One region of the Arcobacter acticola genome, then DNA from elsewhere that is predicted to be linked to it. Evidence: riboswitches for the same ligand, from Rfam matches in the RefSeq annotation. Region 1 holds a riboswitch; the other holds the start of a gene.
What was found. Region 1 has a riboswitch for thiamine pyrophosphate ahead of thiC (phosphomethylpyrimidine synthase ThiC). Riboswitches for the same ligand answer to the same signal wherever they lie in the genome.
Positions count from the first base shown of each region.

Region 2: another riboswitch for thiamine pyrophosphate. It lies ahead of tenA (thiaminase II); the one in region 1 lies ahead of thiC (phosphomethylpyrimidine synthase ThiC).

Region 1 is NZ_CP042652.1:1,240,125-1,244,559, reverse strand. Features, by position in the region: gene AACT_RS06375 (FAD-dependent oxidoreductase) at 1-325, opposite strand, end outside; gene thiC (phosphomethylpyrimidine synthase ThiC) at 345-2,237, opposite strand; TPP riboswitch at 2,353-2,469, opposite strand; gene AACT_RS06365 (hypothetical protein) at 2,805-2,987, opposite strand; gene AACT_RS06360 (response regulator transcription factor) at 3,061-3,807, opposite strand; gene AACT_RS06355 (sensor histidine kinase) at 3,889-4,435, shown strand, end outside.
Region 2 is NZ_CP042652.1:2,211,540-2,215,974, forward strand. Features, by position in the region: gene AACT_RS11325 (hypothetical protein) at 1-289, opposite strand, end outside; gene AACT_RS11330 (twin-arginine translocase TatA/TatE family subunit) at 504-728, opposite strand; gene AACT_RS11335 (ABC transporter ATP-binding protein) at 933-1,676, shown strand; gene AACT_RS11340 (ABC transporter permease) at 1,613-2,419, shown strand; TPP riboswitch at 2,455-2,560, shown strand; gene tenA (thiaminase II) at 2,638-3,291, shown strand; gene AACT_RS11350 (ABC transporter substrate-binding protein) at 3,316-4,263, shown strand; gene AACT_RS11355 (alpha/beta hydrolase) at 4,297-4,435, opposite strand, start outside.

The DNA.
Region 1 (4,435 bases):
ATGTTGTAATAAAATGTTCAAGTTCTTTTGAATCTTGAGGATGGGCAGTTATAATTGTTCCTGCTAATTGAAATCCATCATAAACTCCAACTTCTTTTAATAAATCGGGCCATAAAGATACAGAGCGAACACCTAAATCAAATATTATTGATTCAGCTGTTTCAAGTTCAGCAAAGGGTGCTAACATACCTGCTGCTGTATAACCAGCTGATGTAAGTCCATCTTTACTATCTTTATCAAATAGTGTTAAAGTATGTCCATCTTTTAGTAGGTTAAGAGCCAAAACTCTACCTACTAAACCAGTACCAACTATTGCTATATTCATTTTCTTATTTTTTACTTGATTATTCTTTTGCTTCAACATAAATTTCGGATCCCATTTCTTCAAATTTTAAAGACATTTCATCCATGCCTTTTTTTCTTGCTGTCTCAACATCTGTTCCTAATGCATCTGCATATGTTCTTACTTCCGCCGAAATTTTCATAGAACAAAATTTAGGTCCACACATAGAACAAAAATGTGCTACTTTTGCAGATTCAGCAGGTAGTTCTACATCATGGAACTCTCTTGCTCTATATGGATCTAGACCAATATTAAATTGATCAACCCATCTAAATTCAAATCGTGCTAAACTCATTGCATCATCTCTTGCTCGTGCTCCTGGATGACCTTTTGCAATATCTGCTGCGTGTGCTGCAATTTTATATGTAATTAAACCTTCTTTAACATCATCTCTATTTGGTAATCCAAGATGTTCTTTTGGTGTTACATAACATAACATTGCACAACCATACCAAGCAATCATAGCTGCACCAATACCTGATGTAAAATGATCATAACCAGGAGCTATATCAGTAGTTAGGGGTCCTAGTGTGTAAAAAGGTGCTTCATCACACCATTCTAGTTGCTTTTCCATATTTTCTTTTATAAGATGCATCGGTACATGACCAGGACCTTCGATAAGAGTTTGAACATCATGCTTCCATGCAATTTTTGTTAATCTTCCTAATTCTTTTAGCTCTGCAAATTGAGCTTCATCATTAGCATCCGCACCTGATCCTGGACGTAAACCATCTCCTAATGAAAATGTTACATCATATGTTTTCATAATTTCACAAATATCTTCAAAATGTGTATTTAAAAAGTTTTCTTTATGATGATGAATCATCCATTTAGCCATAATAGCTCCACCACGACTTACAATACCTGTAACTCTTTTTGCAGTCATTGGTACATGATGTAAAAGAAGTCCTGCATGAATAGTGAAATAATCTACACCTTGTTCAGCTTGTTCTATTAACGTATCTCTAAATACTTCCCATGTTAAGTCTTCAGCTACGCCTTTTACTTTTTCTAAGGCTTGATAAATAGGAACTGTTCCAATAGGAACAGGAGAGTTTCTTAAAATCCAATCTCTTGTAGTATGAATATTCTTACCCGTAGATAAATCCATAACAGTATCTGCTCCCCATCTTGTTGACCATACCATTTTTTCTACTTCTTCAGCAATTGAAGATGAAGTTGCTGAGTTACCAATATTAGCATTTACTTTTACTAAAAAATTACGTCCTATAATCATAGGTTCAACTTCTGGATGATTTATATTACATGGAATTACAGCTCTTCCTCTTGCAACTTCTTCTCTTACAAATTCTGCTGTTATTACTTTTGGTAGATTTGCACCAAAACTTTCACCTCTTAATCTATTTTCTCGCTCTTCATCTTGTAAATATTCTTTACTCATAGCTAAATCTTGATTTTCACGAAGTGCAATAAATTCCATTTCAGCTGTTATGATTCCTTGTCTTGCATACCACAGTTGCGTAACATTTTTTGTTTTGCCATTTTCATCTTTTTTTGCTCTTAAAGGAGTTCTTACTAATCCTTTTGTTCCTGCTGTTACAAAGTCAAGTTGTTCCTCTGTTTTGTATCCATTATCACTAGGTTCCATAATTCGACCATCATATTGCTCAACGTCATTTCTTTTAGCAATCCATTCTTTTCTGATAGTTGGAATACCTTTACCTACATCAATGTCAATACTTGTATCTGTATAAGGACCAGATGTATCATATACTCTTAGTTTAGTTTCATTTGCCAAAAGTATTTCTCTTACGGGAACTTTAATATCTGTGTGTATTTTCCCCTCTATATACACCTTAGTTGATGCGGGGAAAGGTTCTCTTGTTAGTAACTCATTTGATGTTGTTATTGTTTCTTGTTGTTTGTTTGTCATTTTAATCTCTTTCATAAATAAAATACGAAAAGAGAGAAGTGTAGTTAAAATATGTAGATATATCATTTTAAAAGCTTTTCGCAATAAAAAAATATATTAGACTTTATAGTCTATAAAATAAGTACAGTCTCTTCCTTACGCTGGAATTACCCAGTTCAAGTTCAACGGGACAAGCAAAACTGCTATCTCAGCTTCTATCTTTAAAAAAGATAAAGCGCCCCGAGAGGTTGATTATCGATTCTACTTGAAGTTTTATTTATGAAAGCTTAAATCAATTTAGTGGAATGGTAATCTAAATTCATACTTAGAATTTAAAAGTATCTAAGTTAAAATAACAAGTTCAACAATCTGTACCTTTTGGAGTATGTTCACCAATTCAACTCTTTTTGGAACAAGCTTTCTATTTGTAAGAATTGCTCCAAAAGTAAGAGGTTATAAAACATCAAGAGATAGGTGTAACTTAGAATATAAACATACAGGTCTATAAATTCCATAATAGAAAAACCTTAATACTTAATAGTTATTAATATATAAAGAAACAAAGTACTTTGGTATTAAATTCATAAACTATTTTATTTTATTTAAACAAATAAATTTTAATTCATATTTACCTGTTCTATAATTCAGTTTTTTTTCTGTTGCATATTTGTATCCGCCTCTTTCACACTCTTCTTTAGTCAATTGTCTTGAGTCTTGAATACATCCTGTAAAAAGTAAAATAAAAAGCGATGATAAAACTAAAGTTTTCATAACATACTCCTTTTTCTTAAGTTAAATAAACTATATCAAGGAAAAGTACTACAAAAGTATCATTTAAGCAGTATTAATCCAAGGTAGTATGTATTTTGTATCCAAAACTATAGATATTTTCAATATTTAAAGAAGGTACTTTTTTTCTAAGTCGTGAGATTATATTTTTAAGATTTGTAATATCTGGATTTTTATCAAAATCATCAGCCCACATCAATGATATTATTTCTTCATTATTATTTGTTTTTTCTGGGTATTTTAGAAGTAAAGAGATTAAAATCAACTCTTTTTTTGTTAGTTTAACAGCTTGATTATTATCTATTAATTCTTGAGTTTTTTTATTCCAAAACAGAGTATCAGATAGTTTTATTAAAGCACTTATCTTTTCTTCATTTTTTTCAAAATAGATATCTTTGTTTATTTTAAAAATTACATCTAAAAAGTTATTATAATCCAAGGGTTTTAAAATAAATTGTCTAATACCAAGATTAATCAACTGCATTAAATATGCACTTTCATTATGAGCTGATAAAACTAGAACTTTTTGATTAGAGTTTTCTTTATAAATAGCCTTTATTAATTCAATACCATCCATATTTGGCATTTGTATATCACTTAAAACTAAATCAAAATAGACACTATTTTTTTTATAAAAATCTAAATACTTCTCAAGTCCATCTTTTCCATCAACTGCCACATAAACAATAGAAAAAATTTCTTCAAGTAACTCTTTTATTTCAGTTCTTATACTTAAATCATCTTCAACAAAAAGTATGGAAATATCTTTTGAATATTTTTCTAAAAGTGCATAATCTAGCATTTAACAGCCTTATTTAAACATAAAAATTAATATAATCTATTATAATGTATAAAACATAAATTTAATTGGAAATAGTTTAATATGAGTGATAATAATAAGTTTTTTACAGATATTCATGAAATAACCGATAATACAATTGAAGGTATTTTGATTATAGAAGATGGTTTTATTAAACATGTAAATAGATCATTAATAGATATTTTATGTTATGAAGATGAAAAAGAGCTTATAGGCAATCTTGCAATTGGAATATTAATACCAACATCAAAAGAAAAATTCATAGAGTATAACAGCAAAATATTTCAAGAAATATCACTTTTAAATAAAAATGCAGATGTAATACCTGCAATTATAAAAATTAAAGATATAAATATAAATAATGTTTCTTATAAAATGGTTTCAATATTAGATTTAACAGAAATCAAAAAAAATGAAAAAATAGTTTTAGAGCAATCAAAGCTTGCAGCTATGGGTGAAATGGTTTCAATAATAGCGCACCAATGGAGACAGCCATTATCTGCAGTTGGTTCTATTATAACAACATTAAAACTAAAATATAATCTAAAAAGAATTGATTTAAATACCTATGATGAAAAATTAACTCAGATAAATAACTACGTGCAATATA
Region 2 (4,435 bases), 970 kb from region 1:
TGTTGAATTTTTTAGCCATATCATTTAAAGAAACATAATCAGACTTTGAAGTATTAATTCTGCTTTGAACTATTTCATATATTTCTTTATGTTCAATATTATTCATTAGCTCTTCAATCTCTTTTAATCTCTCATATTCCTGTGTTGAAATAACAACAGCTTCAAGCTTATTGTTTTTTAGAATACCGACTTTTTCTAAACTATGTTCTTTTAAATTTCCAAGAATTTTACTTATTGATTTTGTAAAGTCTGTAATTGATAATAATTCATTTTGTGTATAACTTACCATTTTATTAACTCCTATATTCTATGGTTTATATTATAGCTAATTTAATAGTGAATTTACAAATAAATATTTTCAAGTTTAAAAAAAAGTTAACTAAGATTAATACAATTTATTCTGAAATATTAACATTTTTTTTATTGATATTGAACTCTAAAAGTATACTTAGCAAAACCTTTTTACGGTAATTATTACGGTATTTTAATTTTTAATTAAATAACTAATTAATTTTTTCATTTAATATTTTAATTTCATTATTAATAGGATTTTGAATATTCTCAGCCTTTGCAATCTCTTCTTCTTCAACACCCTCTTTTAATGCATTTTTAAAATTTTTAATACCGCTTCCCAATCCCTTTGCAAGTTCAGGAATCTTTTTACCAAAAAGCAAAAGTATTACTATAAAAATCACTGCTAATTCCATACCACTTGGCGCACTAAACATATTTACTCTCCTATTGACTTTTTTGAAAGTATAACTTTTTTATTGAAGAATTAATCAATTATATTAATAAATCGTTTCTTTTATTTTTTTAAAGTATTTTTTTACAAAGTATAAAAGATCATATAACAGTTTTTGAAATATACAATCAAAAAATTTGTTAACTAATTCCTTTATTTTTAGTTCTTTTATTATATTATAGCGCACATGAAGAACAATTTTATAGCTCAAATACAAAACTTAAGCCTTGATTTCAAAGGTAAAAAACTATTTAAGAACCTAAACTTTAATATATTGGAAAATAAAAGTACCGCCCTACTTGGAAGTTCAGGAGTTGGAAAATCAACCCTGCTTAGATGTATAGCTGATCTTGAGATTGAGAATATCACAGATGGAAAAATAATATTAAAAGAAGGTACAAACATCGCTTGGCTTAGTCAAGAAAACTCACTTTTCCCTTGGCTTAGTATTTTGGATAATGTTCAACTATATCATCATCTAAAAGGAACTAAGACAAATCAAACTTTACAAAAAGCAGAAGAGCTTTTAAGCCAAGTAAATATGTCTGACCACCTAAATAAAAAAACCTATGAGCTTTCAGGTGGACAAAAACAAAGAGTTGCACTAGCTAGAACTCTTATGCAAGATGCAAATCTTATTTTGATGGATGAACCTTTTTCAGCCTTAGATGCAATTACAAAAATGCAACTACAAGATTTGACTTGTCATTTATTAAAAGATAAAACGGTAGTACTTGTGACCCATGATCCACAAGAAGCTATAAAACTAGCAAATCATATTTATATTTTAAAAAACCAACCTGTTGTTTTTGAAGAAGTTGCCTCTTTACAAGGAGCTTTACCTCATCAACTATCAAATGAAAAATTATGGAATTTGCAAGAAGAGTTAATATCAAAACTTCAAGAACAAAACAAAGAAAGTCAAATATGAAAAAAGTTTTAATAATATTACTTCCTATAGTATTTTTATTTATTTTGTGGCAAAGCATTATTGTGATTTTTGATTTACCTCACTATATAATGCCAAAACCAAAAGATGTATTTTTCCAACTAATCAATCAACATAGCTTACTTTGGGAACATACACAAACTACACTTTTAGAGATAATAATAGGAATAATTCTTGGTTGTATTTTTGGTTTGGGTTCTGCTTTTACTCTGCTTTATTTTAAAAAAATTGAGAAATATTTACTTCCATTACTTGTAATTTCACAAGCAATTCCTGTATTTGCAATAGCGCCTCTTTTGGTTTTATGGTTTGGTTATGGTATGGCTTCAAAAATAGTTATGACAGTGATTATTATATATTTTCCAATTACCACTGCTTGTTATGATGGCCTTAAAAACACACCAAAACAGTGGCTTCAACTTGCACATACATATAAGCTATCTGCTTTACAGACTTTATTAAAAGTACGCTTTAGAGCAAGTTTACCTTCTTTGGCTTCTGGACTTAAAATTGCAGTTTGTATAGCACCCATTGGAGCAGTTATTGGGGAATGGGTTGGATCTTCAAAAGGACTTGGTTATCTTATGTTACATGCAAATGCAAGAATGCAAATTGATTTGATGTTTTCTGCACTTTTTATACTAATTGTAATGACTTTAAGTATTTATTTTTTAACTGATTATTTAACAAAAAAGTTTATTCCTTGGGCTTCACATTTACATTAAATTGACTTAAATTCTTTTTTCAGATAAGATTTATTTTTTAGTACATAGGGAGCTTATATATAGGCTGAGAGGAAGTTTTGAACTTCGACCTTTGAACCTGATCTAGGTAATGCTAGCGTAGGGATTTGTTTTTGCAAATGTATTTATATACTTCAAATTTTGTCTATCTTTATTTCAAGATAAACTCTCTTCTTATATTATAAGTTAAAAGGAGAGCAATGACTATTACACAAGATCTTATCAAAAATTCAAAGCCTCATTGGGATAATTATATTAAACATGAATTTGTACAAAAATTAGCTAATGGAACACTGGAACTTAAAAACTTTCAACACTATTTAATGCAAGATTATATTTATCTATTTCATTATTCAAGGGCATTTGCACTTGCTATGTACAAAAGTGATAATTTTGAGCAAATGGAGTTTTCAAGACAAGCTTTAAATTCTATCTTAGATGAAATTCAACTACATATAAATTATTGCAAAGAGTTTGGGATAGATGAAAAATCAATCCATGAACAAAAAGAATCACCTGCATGTGTTGCATACACTAGATATGTGCTTGATTGTGGGCTAAGTGGAGATTTAACCCAACTTTATGCAGCTGTAATCCCCTGCTTTCTTGGTTATGCAAAAGTAGCTGATTATATCACTCTTAACAACTTAAGCGTAGCAAATAATCCATATCAATCTTGGATAGATATGTACTCTTCAAAAGAGTATCAAGAAGCAGCAAATGATGCAACTGAGTTTTTTGAAGGACTATGCAAAGACTTATCAAAAAAACAAATGGGAAAAATACAAGATATTTTCACAACAGCCACTCGTATGGAAATATCTTTTTGGCAAATGGGTTTAGACCTATCGTAAAAAATAAAATAAAAAAGGAAAATAATGAAAAAAACAATATCAAAAATAACATTAAGTTTACTACTTTTAAGCTCAACTGCTTTTGCAGATAAAGAGAAAGTAAGCTTACTTTTAGACTGGTTCGTAAATCCAGATCATGCAGCTATCATAATAGCTCAACAAAAAGGTTTCTTTGAAAAGAACAATCTTGAAGTAGAGATTATGGAACCAGCGGATCCTACAATGCCTCCAAAACTAGTAGCTGCAAAAAAAGCAGATTTAGCTGTTGATTATCAACCACAACTTCAAATGCAAGTGGCAGAAGGTTTACCATTAGTAAGAATTGCAACACTTGTAAACTCTCCACTTAATAGTTTAATCGTATTAAAAAATTCTGGTATAAATAAAATAGAAGATTTAAAAGGTAAAAAAGTAGGATATTCTGTAAGTGGATTTGAAACAGTTTTATTAGATGCTATGCTAAAATCTGCAAATTTATCTGAAAAAGATGTTGAACTTGTAAATGTAAACTTTTCATTATCTCCATCTTTGATGAGCAAACAAGTTGATGCAGTAATTGGAGCTTTTAGAAACTTTGAATTAAATCAATTAAAATTAGAGAAAGAAGAAGGAAAAGTATTTTTACCTGAAGATTATGGAGTTCCTAAATATGATGAACTAATAGTTGTTGCAAATAAAGATAATGTATCTCAAGTTAAATTTAAAAACTTTGTAAAATCTTTACAAGAAGCAACAAACTACTTAAAAGAAAATCCTAAAGAATCTTGGGAAGCTTTTATAAACTATAAACCAAAAGAGTTAGATAATGAACTAAATCGTCTTGCATGGGCTGATACTTTGCCATATTTAGCAGCAAATCCTGCTACTTTTGATAAAAAAGTTTATGAACAAATGGCTTTATTTATGAAACAAAATAAACTTGTCGAAACATTACCAAGTTTAGATGAGTATGCTCAAGAGATATTAAAGTAAAGAAAGTAGAGAATTAACTTTCTCTACTATTTTTTATTTAGAATTTATAACATCACTCATAAGTTTTATTGTTTTGTCAAAATATGGATTCCATGTAAGTCTTGCAAAATATTTTCCTTCTTCTTTTAATCCCCAAGCTGAATACCAAAGTTCATCTTCTTTTTCATTATAG